Regions from separate parts of the Acidovorax sp. FG60 genome, predicted to be linked through region 2. Evidence: predicted binding sites of a transcription regulator. Region 2 holds the regulator's gene; the other holds the start of a gene.

Region 1 (8,304 bases), on a different contig from region 2:
GCGTGTACGGCCGCATCAACATCGGCAATGCGCCACCGCCGCCGCTCATCTACGCCGAGCCGGTCATCATCCACCGCCCGGCAGTGGTGGTGCCACGGGCACCCATCTACCTGTATGTGCCGCCCGGCCATGCCAAGAACTGGGGCAAACACTGTGGCCGCTACAACGCCTGCAACCAGCCGGTGTATTTTGTGCAGGAGCCACCACCACGCCGTGGCCCTCCACCCCGTGCCCACGGCCGCGATGACCGCCGCTGGGACGACGACCACCGCCACGGTGGCAAGCACGACCGTGACCATGACCGGGGGCGCGGCCATGGCAACGGCAAGGGCCACGGCAACCGCGATTGAAGGCTAACGGCGAGCGGCTAACGACTGAGGGGGAAGGCCGATATCACAGTGCTGCGGGGTGCCACGCAGGTGGCAGGCCCTGCCACATCTTGCTTGAGCCACCGCAGAAGACCTGCGGCGCCAGCGGTTAAGCTCGGGCTTCTATGGCCCAAGTCACTTTTTCTCCTCCGTTCACGGCTCCCTCCGATGTGGCGAGCCAGCTTCGCCAGGCGGGCTACGCCGTTCTGTCGCCTGCCGATGTGGCCCGCTGGGTGGGCTGCGATCTTTCGTCGCTGATGGCCCTGAATGGCGACTGGGCGGCGTTGCCGCCCGATGATTTTCTGAAGGACGGTGGCCGCTACCGGCGCCGTCGCCATGCGTGTTTTGTGGTGCAGGGCGGGCAACTGCAGCAGGCACCGCACCGGGCGCACTGGCAACCTGTGGAATACAACGCGCTGCATGGCGGCATGGAGCGCTGGTTTGCGCCCATGGAGGCTGCCACCGTGGCCCAGCCGGTGTGGCAGCAGCTGCTGGCTGCGCTGGCCGGGGTATCCGATGCCGTGTTTGTCCCGTCCGAGGCGCCCGTGCCCTGGTTCATCGAGGCGCACCAGTTCCGCATCGACACCACCGACGGCATTGGCCGGCCCACGCCCGAGGGGGCGCACCGAGATGGCGTGGACCTGGTGGCCGTCTTCCTGGTGGGGCGCGAGGGCGTCAAGGGCGGCGAGACGCGCGTGTTCGAGGCCGCAGGCCCGAGCGGCCAGCGCTTTACGCTGACCGAGTCGTGGTCTTTGCTGCTGCTGGACGATGCTCGCATGATCCACGAGTCCACCCCCATTCAGCCGTTGGCCGAAGGCGGGTACCGCGACACCCTGGTGGTCACCTGCCGCCGAGGCAACTTTCAGGGGGCGGACGTGGTGGGGCAGACCCCGGCAGCCTGAACACAAGCGCCTGCAGCAGCGCATGTGTGCAGCCGATTTGATGCGAATCAAGATGCGGGGTATGGTGGCGGTTCACACTCTGGTTCAAGAAGTCGGGCCACAAGCTTGACTCACCCATCAACCCAAGGAGAGCACCATGTTCAAGCACATTCTGGTTCCAGTCGATGGTTCCAACACCTCGATGCTGGCCGTGTCCAAGGCGGCCGGGCTGGCCAAGACCTTTGGCAGCGCCGTGACGGCGGTCTATGTGGTAGACCCCTATCCCTTCACGGGCGTGGGGGCCGATTTTGCGTATGGCCAGGCGCAGTACATCAATGCCGCTACCTCCGAAGCCAACGCGGCCCTGGAAGCCACGCGCAAAGCCATGGCCGAAGCCGGTGTGGCTGTGACCACCGTGGTGGGCGAGGGCCATGCCGTGCACGACGGCATCCTGCGCGCGCTGGAGAGCACAGGCGCCGATCTCATCGTGATGGGTTCCCACGGTCGGCGCGGCCTTGAAAAGCTGGTGCTGGGCAGCGTCACGCAGCGCGTGCTGGGTGTGGTGCATATCCCCGTGCTGGTGGTGCGCGACTGAGCGAGTTGCTCCATAAAAAAACGGCTCCTTACGGGGCCGTTTTTCATGGCGGTTCTCGACAACGCTGCGCATCCGCTTCCCACAGCTCGCGGAACAGGCACGCCCCGTACCAGTGCACCCGTGGATCTGGCTCCGCCAGGCCACCGGGTGCGTCCCCCTTCAGGGGGAAGGCGCGAAGCGCCTCAGGGGGTCACTCAATCTTTGCGCCGGAGGCTTCCACGATGCCCTTCCACTTGGCGTAGTCGGTCTTGAGCAGGGTGCCAAACTGAGCGGGCGACATGGCTTCGGGCTCGGCGCCCTGGGCCTGGATGGCGGCCTTCATGTCGGGCGTGGCCAGCAGCTTGTTGATTTCGGCGTTCACGGTGGTCACCACGGCTGCGGGCGTACCGGCAGGGGCAAATACGCCGTACCAGGTGCTCACATCAAAGTCCTTGAAGCCCGACTCGGCCACGGTAGGCACTTCGGGCAGCGACGAGCTGCGCTTGGCCGACGTGACGGCCAGCGGACGCAGCTTGCCTGCCTTGATCTGGCCCATGGCCGAGGGCAGGGACGAGACCAGCAGGTCCACGTTGCCCGCCAGCGCATCCATCAACGCGGGGTTCGATCCTTTGTACGGGATGTGGCTCAGCTTGACGCCTGCCGCCTTCTCGAACAGGTCACCCGCCAGGTGGATGGAGGTGCCGTTGCCGGGCGAGCCATAGGTGATGGTGCCGGGCGAGGCCTTGGCGGCGGCCACCACGTCGGCCAGCGTTTTGTACTTGGAGTTGACGCTGGTGGCGATGACCACGGGCGTGTAGGCCACATGGGCGATGGCGGTCAGATCCTTGGTGGGGTCCCAGGGCAGGTTTTTGTACAGCCAGGGGCCAATCACGAGGTTGTCCTTCTGGCCCATCACCAGGTCATAGCCCGTGGGCGCGGCCTTGACAGCTTCGCCAATGCCGATGGTGCCGCCCGCGCCGGCCTTGTTGTCGGCCACCACGGTCCACTTGGCGCTTTCGGTGAGCTTGGTGGCCACCAGGCGCGAGAGAATGTCGGTGCCGCCGCCGGGCGGGAAGGGCACGATCAGGCGGATGGGCTTGGTGGGGTAGGCCGCAGCCGGTGCGGGTGCCTGCGCGTGCGCGGTGGCGCCCACGGCAAAAGCGATCGCGGTGAAGGAAAGCAGGGTGCGAATCATGGTGTGGTTTGTCTCCGTCGGTTCATGGAATGTGCAGGCGGTGGCTGGGCACACGCCACCTGGCTGATCTGGGTCAGCGGGCGCCAATGATCGCTGATGACCGGAGGCGCCCGCCTTGCCAATGGCGGGTGGCAGCATCGCGGGTGGCGATGGCAGTGTTCCCACCCGCAGGGAGGTCAGATGCGTTCAAAAATCGCTGCAATGCCCTGGCCGCCGCCGATGCACATCGTCACCAGCGCATAGCGGCCCTGGATGCGTTGCAGCTCGTGGATGGCCTTCACGGTGATGAGCGCGCCGGTCGCGCCAATGGGGTGGCCCAGCGAAATACCCGAGCCATTGGGGTTGACCTTGGCAGGGTCCAGGCCCAGGTCCTTGGTCACTGCGCAGGCCTGGGCGGCAAAGGCTTCGTTGGCTTCGATCACGTCAAGGTCGTTGACGGTGAGGCCCGCCTTTTTCAGCGCCAGCTGCGTGGCAGGCACGGGGCCGATGCCCATGTACTTGGGGTCTACACCTGCGTGGGCGTAGGCCACCAGGCGTGCCAGGGGCTTGGCGCCACGGGCCTTGGCGGCACCGGCTTCCATCAGCACCACGGCGGCGGCAGCGTCATTGATGCCGGAGGCATTGCCCGCCGTCACCGTGCCGTTTTCCTTCACGAACACGGGCTTGAGCTTGGCCAGGTCTTCCATCGTGGCGCCGGGGCGAAAGTGCTCGTCGGTGGCGTATTGCACGTCACCCTTTTTGCTCTTCAGGGTGACGGGCACGATCTGGTCCTTGAACACTCCCGCCTGCGTGGCACGTTCGGCGCGGTTGTGGCTTTCAACCGCCAGCTTGTCCTGGTCTTCGCGGCTGATGCCCCACTTGGCGGCGATGTTCTCGGCCGTCACACCCATGTGGATGTTGTGAAAGGGGTCGTGCAGCGCGCCGATCATCATGTCCACCATCTTGGTGTCGCCCATGCGGGCGCCCCAGCGCATGTTCAGGCTGGCAAAGGGCACACGGCTCATGTTCTCGGCGCCCGCGCCAATGGCCACGTCGGTGTCGCCCAGCAGGATGGACTGGCTGGCGTTGACGATGGCCTGCAGGCCCGAGCCGCACAGGCGGTTGACGTTGTAGGCGGGCGTGCCTTCGCCGCAGCCGCCGTTGATGGCCGCCACGCGCGACAGGTACATGTCCTTGGGCTCGGTGTTGACCACATGGCCGAACACCACATGGCCCACGTCCTTGCCTTCCACGTTGGCACGTGCAAGCGATTCGCGCACCACGAGTGCGCCCAGTTCGGTGGGAGGCACGTCCTTGAGGCTGCCGCCAAAGGTGCCAATGGCGGTGCGCACTGCGCTGACGACGACGACTTCACGGGTCATGGGGAGGTCCTTTCAGATGAATTTGAGGCTAAATTGGCCGCTAGCGCTTATCCAGAAAGCGCGAGCAGCTATAAAAACAGGAGTTTCGGGGCTTTAGGCATCTCTGACATCGGCCACCGGGTTGGTGCCAAAGTCTGCGCGTTCCAGCCAGGCGAGCACGCGGATAGCGGCATCGGTGGGCGATGTGAGTTGGCCACCCGTCTTGAGGTTGGCGAAATTCTGGCGGTCCGGGAAGGCGGCCGGGTCGGCGCCGCGCAGCTGGACCTGCATGTCGGTGTCGATCACACCAGGCGCCAGCGAGCATACCTTGGCACCGTGGGGCTTGAGGGCCTCGTCCAGCGCCACGCAGCGCGTGAAATGGTCCATGCCCGCCTTGGCCGCGCAGTAGGCGGCCTGTGACGCCATGGCGCGGCGGCCCAGGCCTGAGGAGATGTTGAGCACCTTGCGCGGCACCGTCCAGCTGTCAGTGGCGCCTAAAAACGCGGCGGTCAGCTGCATGGGCGCCTCCAGACCCACACGCAGGGCAGTGGCCAGGTCGTCCACATCGCTGTGCGACAGCGGTGCAATGCGCGGGATCATGCCGGCGTTGTTGATCAGCGTGGCGCTGGCAAACGCCTGTGGGCCTTGTGCGGAGAGCCAGGCCTGCAGCTTGTGGGCGGCCTGTTCGCCCTGCGACAGGTCTTGCTGCCACTGTTCAATGGTGACGCCTGCCGCTTTCGCTTCGATGGCCAGGTCGGCGTTGGTGCTGCGCGCGATGCAGACCAGGGTGTTGCCGCTCTTCAAAAGCTGCTGGGCCATGGCCAGGCCCATGCCGCGCGATGCGCCGGTGAGGATGGTGAGGTGGTTTTGGGGCATCCCGCCATGTTACTGCGCAGTACCCATGGCCGGGGGTAATTACTGGCCCGTGGGCGACTCCAGCGCCGTCAGCAGCAGTGCCAGCCGGGCGTCAAGTGCCGCGAGGTCGGCGGCCTTCAGTGGCGCCAGGATGCGGTGCTCGTTGGCCACATGGGCTTCCACGGCGCGGTCGATCAGTGCCAACCCCTCGGGCGTGAGCTGTACCAGCGAGCTGCGCGCGTCGTCGGGGTTGGGCCGGCGGGTGATCCAGCCCTGGGCTTCGAGCTTGCCCATGCGGTGCGTCATGGTGCCCGAGGTGACCATGAGCGTGGAAAACAGCGTGGTCGGTGCCAGGCAGTGGGGAGCGCCGCTGCGGCGCAGCGTGGCCAGCACGTCGAACTCCCAATAGCTCAGGCCGAATTCGGCAAAGGTCTCGTCGAGCCTGCGCTGCAACAGCGCGGCGCAGCGTTTGATGCGGCCGATGGGGCCCATGGGGCTCACGTCCAGGTCGGGGCGCTCACGGTGCCACTGGGCCAGGATGGCGTCCACGGCGTCGGGTTGGCGTTGAGTGGCCATGGTATTGGTGATGAAATTATCTTGAATTCAAGATTGTAGGGCACAGGCGTGGTAGGATTATTTATCTTGAATTGAAGATAGATTGCCATGCAAAACCACCGTACCTCTTCCTGGCTGGATGCGCTCACCACGGCCCTGGGCCCGGTGATCTGGGGCTCTACCTACATCGTCACCACCGAGCTGTTGCCGCCCGACCGGCCCTTCACTGCGGCGCTGCTGCGCACGCTGCCTGCAGGCCTGCTGCTGGTGTTGTGGTGCCGCCGTTGGCCGGCGTGGGGCGATTGGGTGGGGTGGCGGCGCCTGCTGGTGCTGTCGGCGCTGAACATCGGGGTCTTCCAGGCGCTGCTGTTTGTTGCGGCCTACCGGTTGCCGGGGGGCGTGGCGGCTGTGGTGGGCGCCATAGGTCCGCTGGTGGTGATGGGGCTGGTCTGGGCGCTGGACCATCGGCGTCCGCCCGGCCTGGCGTTGGCGGCGGGTGCCCTGGGCGTGCTGGGCATGGCGGCACTGCTGCTGTCGCCGGGGGCGCGGTGGGACATGGTTGGCGTGGCTGCGGCGCTGGTGGGCACAGTGTGCATGGCAGCGGGCACGTTCTGGTCGCGGCGCTGGCGGTCGGACCTGCCGGTGCTGGCATTCACGGGCTGGCAGCTGCTGGCGGGTGGCATCATGCTGGCGCCCGTGGCCTGGGTGGTCGACCCGCCGCTGCCCGCGCTCTCGGCCACGCAGGTAGGCGGTTATGTCTACCTGAGTCTGGCGGGTGCCCTGTTGGCCTACGCGCTGTGGTTTCGTGGCATTGCGCGGTTGCCGTCGGTGGCGGTGTCGTCGCTAGGGCTGCTGAGTCCGGTCACGGCCGTGCTGCTGGGCTGGGTGTTGCTGGGGCAGGCCATGACAGGGGTGGCGCTGGGGGGCATGCTGGTGGTGCTGGCCAGCATTTTGGCGGTGCAGTGGGCGATGTCGAGGCAGGTGCAAGGGTAGGTTCGTTGGTCGCGCCGGGAGGCGGTCTTGGTTGCTATATTTTGTATAGCTAACAATGAGAATCATCATGCGCCAGGGCCTCAAAAGGCCCTGAACCATCGCCTTGCCTTGCGGCGCCTCAGGCTGCGGCGATGGCGCGGGGCGCGCCGACGCGTGCAACCGGTGCCAGGGCTGGGTGGGCCGTGTGGGCCGATGGCGTGGGCGCCCGACTCGCGGCTGGCAGCGGGGTGCTGCTGCCTGCTGCATCCAACTGGAACACCGAGACCAGCTGGACGAGATCCAGGGCCTGGCTCTTCATGCTGCTGGCGGCGGCGGCCATTTCTTCGACGAGGGCTGCGTTCTGTTGCGTGGCCTGGTCCATCTGCATCACGGCTTCACCTACTTGGCCCACGCCGTCGCTCTGCTCGGCGCTGGCGGCACTGATCTCGCTCATGATGTCCGTCACACGCCGGATCGACTGGACAACATCCGTCATCGTCTGCCCGGCCTTGTCGACCAGGGCCGTGCCTTGGTCCACGCGGCTGACGCTGGCCGAGATGAGTTCCTTGATCTCCTTGGCAGCTTCGGCCGACCGGCCCGCCAGCCCCCGCACTTCGGTGGCCACCACGGCAAAGCCCCGGCCCTGCTCGCCCGCACGCGCGGCTTCCACGGCGGCGTTGAGTGCCAGGATGTTGGTCTGAAAGGCGATGCCGTCGATCACGCTGATGATGTCGGCAATTTTCTTGGAGCTGTCGTTGATGCCCTTCATGGTCTCCACCACCTGGGCCACCACTTCGCCACCCTGCACGGCCACGTCGTTGGCATTGCGGGCGAGCTTGTTGGCTTGCTGGGCGCTGTCGGAGTTCTGCTTCACGGTCGAGCCCAGCTCCTCCATGGAAGCAGCGGTTTGCTGCAGCGCGCTGGCCTGGCGTTCGGTGCGGGCTGAGAGGTCGTGGTTGCCCTGCGAGATTTCTGCACTGGCGGTGGAGACGCTTTCGGCGCTTTGCCGCACGTTGGCCACGATGTCGGCCAGCTTGGCACGCATGTGTGCCAGCTCGGTGAGCAACTGGCCCGGCTCGTCCTTGGCCCCCTGGGGAATGGGAGTGGCCAGGTCACCCGCCGCGATGGCCGTGGTGGCCTGTACGGCCTGCCGCACAGGGGCGGTGATGGAGCGGGTGGTCCACCAGGCCAGGAACAACCCCACCAGGATGGCCAGCACGGTGCTGCCGCTCACCCAGGCGGTGCTGGCCTCGGCCTTGCGCGTGGTGTCCTTCAGGGTGCTGGCCACGCCTTCGTCCAGCGTGTGGGTCAGCTCTTGCAGCACGGCCGCGTAACTCTGAAAGACGGGCGCCAGCACGGTATCGGCCTGCGCGGCCACGTCCTGTCCCGCCTCCTTGGCTTTGACGAGTTCGGTGCGCTTGACGCGGTAGGCATCGCGCGCGGCAATAGCTTGGTCGTAAAGCTGCATTTCCTTGCCGGGCAACAGGTAGCTGTGCACCTCCTGCATGCGCTTGCTTTGCACCTCGACCACGGCAGACATGTCTTTCTTGAGCTTGCCGGCGTA
Region 2 (8,304 bases):
TCTGCCGAGGCAGGCCGTAGATCAAATCCACATTGATGGATTCAAAACCCAGCGAACGTGCGGACTCCACCAGCGAAAACACCTGCTCGGCAGGCTGTATGCGGTGAACGGCCTTTTGAACCTCGGGATCGAAATCCTGCACCCCAAAGCTCAGTCGGTTGAACCCCAGTTCCGCCAGCACTGCAAGGCGGTCCGCATTGACGGTGCGAGGGTCCACCTCAATCGAATACTCCCCGCCCGGCGCCAACGAAAAGCTGCGTTTGAGCATGCCCATCAGCTCCCGCAAGCCCTCGTCCGATAGAAAAGTGGGCGTGCCACCACCCAGGTGAAGCTGACTCACCACCTGCCCCGTGCCGCAGTGTGCTGTGTGCAAGTCAATCTCGCGGCTCAAATACCGCAAATACACCTCTGCACGATCATGGTGTTTGGTGATGATCTTGTTGCATGCGCAGTAGTAACAAAGGGACTCGCAAAAGGGGATGTGCACGTACAAAGACAGCGGCAAGGCCTTCGTCATGGAGCCCAGTCTGCGCTGCTCCAAGGCAAGCGCGTAGTCGTCCTGCCCAAAGGCCTCGACGAAACGGTCAGCTGTTGGGTAAGAGGTATAACGGGGCCCTGGCACGTCGAAACGGCGCAGCAGCTCGGGCGAAACAGCGGTCATGGGCAAATTCCTTGCGTACACTTCGACTGTGCCGTAAGCTGCACTCCATGTCCTTGACCTGCATCAAGTGATGGGCCGGGACGAACAGCGACAATTTGATGCACATCAGTCGCCCACCCGCACCCAAAGGCCCAGCCTGTTAGGCATATGGGGCGATATGCTCAAACCTTACCCAGCCTCTGTTCCTATGAACCCGCTCACCATCAAAGTCGCCTGCTCCAACTGCAACCTGCGCGAGCTGTGCATGCCGGTGGGGCTGAGCGAGGAACAGCTGCAACGCATTGACGAGGTCGTTGCCGTTCGCCGCAAGATCAAACGCGGTGGAACCCTTTTCCGCAACGGCGAATCCTTCACCTCGCTCTATGCCATTCGAACCGGCTTCTTCAAAACATGTGTAGCCACCGAAGACGGGCGTGACCAGGTCACGGGTTTTCAGATGGCAGGCGAGATCATCGGCCTTGATGGCATCGTGAATGACCACCACACCTGCGATGCGGTGGCCCTGGAAGACGCGGAAGTCTGCGTCATGCCCTTTGACCGCATCGAAGAACTGTCCCGCGAAGTCACCGCCTTGCAGCACCATGTGCACAAGATCATGAGCCGCGAGATTGTCCGTGAGCATGGCGTGATGCTGCTCCTGGGCAGCATGCGCGCTGAGGAGCGCCTGGCCGCGTTCCTGCTCAATCTGGTTCAGCGCCTGCACGCCCGGGGGTTCTCGCAGTCCGAGCTCGTGCTGCGCATGACCCGCGAAGAGATCGGTAGCTACCTGGGCCTCAAGCTCGAAACCGTGAGCCGCACCTTCTCCAAGTTCGTGGAAGAAGGCATTGTCGAGGTCAAGCAGCGCCATGTGCGCATCCTGGAGACCGAGGCCCTCAAGCGCATCGTGAACAACCAGCAAGCCTGCCACTGAACCTGCTGTCGTCTGCCATCCTGGCAGTCCTCACCACATTGACCTTTGCCAATAGGTGGCACTACCGCTCAAGGGCACGATGATGTCTTGCGGCAGTCATCGGGACGCTCGCCTTCGGGAACCGGGCAACGGTTAAGTTCAAACGGTGACATGGCCAGCAGCGTGGTCAACGCGCTGGATGCCATCGTGATTATCCAGAACGCAAAAAAGGCCAGCGTGTACACGCCCTGCCGTGACAATGCCAACGGCTGCCCAAACCAGTGCAGGTCTTGCGGATCCACCATCGCAAAAACCAGCATTTCCATCACACCGGCCATCAAAAAGGCCGGCCAGGCAATCCACATCACGCGTTGCATCCACATTGGTTTGTCTCCTGGTAAGGCCGTGCAGGCATGCTGCCCGGCCAGGTGGGTTCAGCGCGGCTGGTCCTGGACCGGGGTGGCCGCGTGGTTGCGGCCCTTCATGGCTGGCAACAGGCTTTTTTCTGGGGTGGCCAGTGTCTTGTTGATCTCGATGCCCTGGCGGTAATAATCTTCCGCGACCACAGGGTCGGGGCGCGATATCGCGAGCCACAGGGTCACAAACCCTGCAATGATCACGATCACGGGACCGGCGATGATCAGCCACACATGGCCAAACCTCCACCAGGGTGCAGCGGCAGAAGGGGCAGTGCCGAGGGCGGAACTGGATGGCATGGTGCTTACTCCTCAAAAATTATCTTGCTCAAAGCAAGACCCGCGAAGGTCTTGCACCGGGTCGCTCGCTGCGTTATCGCGGCACCAGAAACACGGATTTCTCGCTCACATGGGCGTCCGCGCCCAAGGCCTGCACATCGAACTGCACGGCATGTGATCCCGAAGGGGCTGATCCATACGGTATCTGCAGACGGACGGCCACCCACCGGGACTCCGCCGCACCGATGTCCACCTCGGCATCAGAAGCGACTTCCAGCCCTTCAAGGCCACGCACACTGATGCGATAGCGCTGGGGGCCTTCAGTGGCGTTCATGATCTGCAGGCGGTAGATGTTCTCCAGCTTTCCACCTGCCACGATGCGCGACAGCGCCGCCCGATCACGGACCACATCCACCTTCAAAGGCGTGCGTGTGACAAGGCTGGCCATCATGCCTACGCACAGGGCCACCAGAACCGCGCTGTATATCAGCACTCGTGGCCGCAGCACACGGCGCAGGATCTGCGACTGACTCCACCGTTTGGCCACGCCGTTCTGCGTAGAAAACCGGATGAGCCCGCGCGGATACTGCATCTTGTCCATCACGGTATTGCAGGCGTCCACGCACAGGCCACAGCCGATGCATTCGTACTGCAAGCCCTTGCGAATGTCGATGCCCACAGGGCACACCTGCACACACAGCGAGCAGTCAATGCAATCGCCCAACCCCTGGGCTTTGTAGTCGATGTTCTTCTTGCGCGGCCCACGCTGCTCACCGCGTTCTGGGTCGTAGGTAACGATCAGCGTGTCCTTGTCGAACATGGCGCTCTGAAAGCGCGCATAGGGACACATGTATTTGCACACCTGTTCGCGCATATAGCCGGCATTGCCATAGGTGGCAAAGCCATAAAACAGTACCCAGAAAATCTGCCAGCCACCCTGCACCGCCAGCAGCTCTGCCCCGAGTTCGCGGATGGGCACGAAATAACCCACGAACGTGAACCCCGTCCACAACGCCACGACAATCCAGATGACCTGCTTGAAAAACTTCTTGCGAACCTTCTCGAAGGTCCAGGGCCCATTGTCCAGCCGAAGCCGTGCACTGCGATCACCTTCGATCTTGTGCTCGATCCACATGAACATTTCGGTGTAGACCGTTTGCGGGCACGCAAATCCACACCAAAGCCGCCCCGCCACCGCCGTAAACAGGAACAGCGACAACGCCGAGATAATGAGCAGGCCCGTGAGATAGATGAAATCCTGGGGGTACAGAACCAGGCCGAAGATGTAGAACCGCCGAGCCCCCAGGTCAAACAGCACCATCTGGCGCTGCCCCCATTCAAACCACGGCAGCCCGTAGAAAACGATCTGCGTGAGAAACACCATACCCCAGCGCCAACGCGCGAAGAGGCCACTGATGGAACGCGGGTAGATCTTCTTTTGCGCTTCGTACAGGGAAACAATCTCGCCCTGCGATGAGGCATCGGACGCAACCGGCGCTATCGGGATGACCTTGCGAGCAGGCTCGCTGGGTGGGTTCATGATGGTATCGGTCCGTTTGCTTCGTGGTTCTCAGTTTGCGCTGCCCCCTGGAGCTGTGCCTGGGCACTGCTCCAAGTGGCCAAGGCTCAGCGTGCAGCGGCCTGGGTGCCGTTCGACAAGCCCCAGACATAGGCCGACAGCACACCGATCTGCGCTTCTGTCAGCTTGTCCGCCTGGGCGGGCATCTGGTTAACCTTGCCGTTGTTGACCATGGCAGTGATGGCCGCCTCGCCCCAGCCATGCAGCCAGATGTCGTCGGTCAGGTTGGGGGCACCCAGTGCCTGATTACCCTTGCCGTCCATTCCGTGGCAGGCTGCACACGCCGTGAACTTGGACTTGCCCAACGAAGCACGCAGCGAGTCATGCGGGCTGCCCGAAAGACTCAGCACATAGTGCGAGAGATTGCGCACATCTTCGGGGGAGCCCACTGCGGCAGCCATGGGAGGCATGTTGCCGATACGGCCCTTCTCGATGGTTTCACGGATCTTCTCGGGTGCACCGCCATGCAACCAATCGCCATCAGCCAGATTGGGGAAACCCTTGCTACCCCGGGCGTCCGAGCCATGGCACTGCGCGCAGTTGTTCATGAACAGGCGCTCGCCAATGGCCTGGGCCTGAGGATCCTTGGCAATGTCTTCAGGCTTCATCGAGGCAAACCGGGCATACAGCGGCTCCAGCTCGGCCTTGGCCTTGGCCATCTCAGCCTCGTATTCACCCTTCTGTGTCCAGTTGAGCTTGCCGGAAAAGCTGCCCAGGCCTGGATAGGCGGCCAGGTAGCCCAGGCCGAAGATGATGGTGATGACAAACAGCCACACCCACCAGCGTGGCAGGGGGTTGTTCATCTCGACCAGGTCTTCGTCCCAGACGTGGCCGGTAGTGTTGTCGGACGTGGCCATCACCTTCTTGCGGCCTGCCATCCAAAGCAGAATGCCGCAGGCGATGATGCCGACCAGGGTCAGCGTGGTCACAAAGACCGACCAGAAATTGCTGGTGAAGTCACTCATGGGGTGTTCTCGTTCTGGTGAAGGTCAATCTTGCTCGAAAGGCAGCTGGGCGGCCTCGTCGAACCGGGCCTTGTTGCGGCCTCGGTAGGCCCAGACCCAGATGCCAATGAAACAGGCCATTGAAGCCAGCGTGGCCACAATGCGCATGGTGGTGATGTCCATGGGGATATCTCCTTTACTTGAGCGCGCGGCCCATGACTTGCAGGTACGCAATCAGCGCTTCCATCTCCGTCTTGCCCTTGACATCAGCGGCAGACGCAGCGATCTGTTCGTCGGTGTACGGCACACCCACAGTGCGCAGGGCCTTCATGCGCGGCGCCACGCTGGCGGGGTCCACGGCGTTCTTCTCCAGCCAGGGGTAGGCAGGCATGTTCGATTCGGGCACCACATCACGCGGGTTGTTCAGGTGGATGCGGTGCCATTCGTCGCTGTACTTGCCTCCCACGCGGTGCAGGTCGGGGCCTGTGCGCTTGCTGCCCCACTGGAAGGGGTGGTCGTACACAAACTCACCCGCCACCGAATAGTGCCCATAGCGCAGGGTTTCAGCGCGGAAGGGGCGGATCATCTGCGAGTGGCAGTTGTAGCAACCTTCACGGATGTAGACGTCGCGGCCCACCAGTTGCATGGCGTTGTAAGGCTCCACGCCCTTGACCGCCTCGGTTGTGGACTTCTGGAAGAACAGTGGCACGATCTCTACCAGGCCGCCGATGGCGATGACCAGGAGGATCAGCACGATCATCAGGAAGTTGTTGGTTTCCACCTTTTCATGGGAGAAGCCGGTCGAATTCGATGGGTTGTTGTTAGACATGAGTTATCTCCTTCGGCTCAGGCGTGGGCCGCATTCACGGCAGGAATCGCCACCTTGACCGAACGGCCCGAGATCGCTGTCATCCACACGTTCCAGGCCATGACCAACATGCCACCCAGATACAGCAGGCCACCGGCCACGCGGATCACATAGAACGGATAGGTCGCCTTCACGCTTTCCACAAAGGTGTAGGTGAGCGTACCGTCGGGGTTGATGGCGCGCCACATCAGGCCTTGCATCACACCGGCAATCCACATCGCGGCGATGTACAGCACGATGCCAATGGTGGCCATCCAGAAGTGCAGCTCAATGGCCTTGATGGAGTGCATCTTTTCGCGGCCAAACAGTCGGGGCACCAGGTAGTACAGCGAGCCCATCGAGATCAGACCCACCCAGCCCAACGCGCCAGAGTGCACGTGGCCCACGGTCCAGTCGGTGTAGTGACTCAGGGCGTTGACGGTCTTGATGGACATCATCGGACCTTCGAACGTGGACATGCCATAGAACGACAGCGACACGATCAGGAAACGCAGGATGGGGTCGTCACGCAGCTTGTGCCATGCGCCCGACAGGGTCATGATGCCGTTGATCATCCCGCCCCAGCTGGGTGCCAGCAGGATCAGCGAGAACACCATGCCCACCGATTGCGTCCAGTCAGGCAGCGCGGTGTAGTGCAGGTGGTGAGGGCCGGCCCACATGTAGGTGAAGATCAAGGCCCAGAAGTGCACGATCGACAGGCGATACGAATACACGGGTCGTCCCGCCTGCTTGGGGATGAAGTAGTACATCATGCCCAGGAAGCCTGCGGTCAGGAAGAAGCCCACGGCGTTGTGGCCATACCACCACTGCACCATGGCATCCTGCACACCGGCGTAGGCCGAGTAGCTCTTCATGAGGTCAGCCGGGATCGCAGCGCTGTTGACCACGTGCAGCAATGCCACAGCCAGGATGAACGCGCCAAAGAACCAGTTGGCCACATAGATGTGCTTGACCTTGCGCACACCGATGGTGCCAAAGAACACGATGGCATAGGACACCCATACCAGCGTGATCAGGATGTCAATCGGCCATTCGAGTTCAGCGTATTCCTTGCCCTGGGTGTAGCCCATTGGCAGGCTGATGACGGCCCCGGCAATGACCAGCACCCATCCCCAGAAGGTGAAGGCCGCCAGGGGCCCGGCAAACAGGCGAACCTGGCAGGTGCGTTGCACCACGTAGTAACTGGTGGCGAACAGCGCACTCCCACCAAACCCAAAGATCACCGCATTGGTGTGCAAGGGTCGCAAGCGGCCATAACTGAGCCACGGAATGCCAAAGTTGAGTTCAGGCCAGGCAAGCTGGGCGGCGATGATGACGCCCACCAGCATGCCAACCACCCCCACAACCACGGCCAGGATAGAAAACTGCCGCACCACTGTATCGTTGTAGTGCGCAGCATTTGTTTTTGGAGAATCCATCGGGCACCTCTTTGTAATGCAGTAAGAGTTTGTTGCAGTCAGCTTTTTTGGGCATTGACACAAGTCAACCGTCTCGGAGAATCCGCTCTCCCTCTTGCTCGACACTCTCGAACTGGCCGTGGTAGACCGCCCACCACAGGCCCGCCAGAATCATCAGCACCAGCACCACGGACAGTGGAATCAGCAGATAAAGAATGTCCATCAGGCAGCCTCCAGCCAGCTTGTTTTTGAGATATCAATGGGCACCGCGCCCTGTTGTGGCCGCAGGTCTTCGCCTTGCGCAGGCAAAGCCGGCAGGTCGCGCGCAAGGCGCGCGGCGTTGAGCACCACCAGCAGCGAGCTGAGCGCCATGCCCAGCCCGGCCAACCAGGCTGGCATCCAGCCCACCACCGCCAGCGGAACACACAACGCGTTGTAGCCGGCAGCCCACCACAGGTTCTGGCGCACCACACGCAAGGTACGGCGCGCCAGCAGCACGGTCTGGGGCACCAGCGCCAGGCTGTCGCCCAGCACCACAAAATCGGCCTGAGACTGCGCCAGCGGCACCGCACGGCCAAATGCAAACGACACATGGGCCCCTGCCAGCACCGGGCCATCGTTCAGCCCATCGCCCACCATGGCCACCTGGTGGCCACCGGCCTGCAAGGACTGCAACGCAGCCAGCTTGCCCTGGGGCGTGCACTCGCCCGCCGCCTGGGCAATGCCCGCTTGCGCCGCCACACGTTGCACCGCGCCCACGCGGTCGCCCGACAGCAGTTGCACCGCCACGCCGCCCCGCTCCAGAGCAGCCACTACCGCAGGAGCCTCCGCGCGCAGGTCCTCCACCAGATCGAAGCGGGCCAGCTCGGACACTGCGCCGCTGACATGCTGCTCCGACAGCACCACCTGCAGCGCCGACCCCACTTCTTCAGGCGCCACGCCTGCATGGTGCGCAGACCCCAGCCGGACCTGGCGCGCGGGCTGTCCGGCCCCCAATCTGTCGTGCACCCTGGCCACCAGGCCCTGCCCGGCTTCTTCCTGCAGATCGGTCACCGCCCAGCGACCATCATCCAGCGCAGCAGCCGCAGCCACCACGGCTCGCGATGCAGGATGCATCGAGTGGCGCGCCAGAGACGCCGCCATAGCCAACACCTCTTCCGTGCTCCATCCATGGGCGGTGTGTACAGCCTGCAAGGCCATGCCGTCCCGCGTGAGCGTGCCGGTCTTGTCGAACACCACGGTGTCCACATGGGCCAGCGCCTCCAGCCCCT

Evidence for each region. Region 2 encodes FNR, which switches genes on or off when oxygen is low (the NO sensors DNR and NnrR bind a similar motif). Its sites were predicted from a motif close to TTGATNNNNATCAA; they were not measured.
Region 1: ACODS0_RS21110 (universal stress protein) is a predicted target of FNR. The motif match lies at 1,308-1,321, and genes of this name have one in related genera.

What each region holds. Positions count from the first base shown of each region.
Region 1 is NZ_JBMDJC010000017.1:49,457-57,760, forward strand. It holds gene ACODS0_RS21100 (hypothetical protein) at 1-350, shown strand, start outside; gene ACODS0_RS21105 (2OG-Fe dioxygenase family protein) at 494-1,270, shown strand; gene ACODS0_RS21110 (universal stress protein) at 1,407-1,844, shown strand; gene ACODS0_RS21115 (tripartite tricarboxylate transporter substrate binding protein) at 2,035-3,018, opposite strand; gene bktB (beta-ketothiolase BktB) at 3,195-4,379, opposite strand; gene ACODS0_RS21125 (SDR family NAD(P)-dependent oxidoreductase) at 4,473-5,234, opposite strand; gene ACODS0_RS21130 (MarR family winged helix-turn-helix transcriptional regulator) at 5,274-5,789, opposite strand; gene ACODS0_RS21135 (EamA family transporter) at 5,877-6,761, shown strand; gene ACODS0_RS21140 (methyl-accepting chemotaxis protein) at 6,880-8,304, opposite strand, start outside.
Region 2 is NZ_JBMDJC010000007.1:243,688-251,991, forward strand. It holds gene hemN (oxygen-independent coproporphyrinogen III oxidase) at 1-661, opposite strand, end outside; gene fnr (fumarate/nitrate reduction transcriptional regulator Fnr) at 849-1,571, shown strand; gene ACODS0_RS12940 (hypothetical protein) at 1,640-1,933, opposite strand; gene ACODS0_RS12945 (FixH family protein) at 1,985-2,266, opposite strand; gene ccoG (cytochrome c oxidase accessory protein CcoG) at 2,340-3,785, opposite strand; gene ccoP (cytochrome-c oxidase, cbb3-type subunit III) at 3,872-4,789, opposite strand; gene ACODS0_RS12960 (cbb3-type cytochrome oxidase subunit 3) at 4,814-4,951, opposite strand; gene ccoO (cytochrome-c oxidase, cbb3-type subunit II) at 4,965-5,597, opposite strand; gene ccoN (cytochrome-c oxidase, cbb3-type subunit I) at 5,615-7,054, opposite strand; gene ccoS (cbb3-type cytochrome oxidase assembly protein CcoS) at 7,119-7,256, opposite strand; gene ACODS0_RS12980 (heavy metal translocating P-type ATPase) at 7,256-8,304, opposite strand, start outside.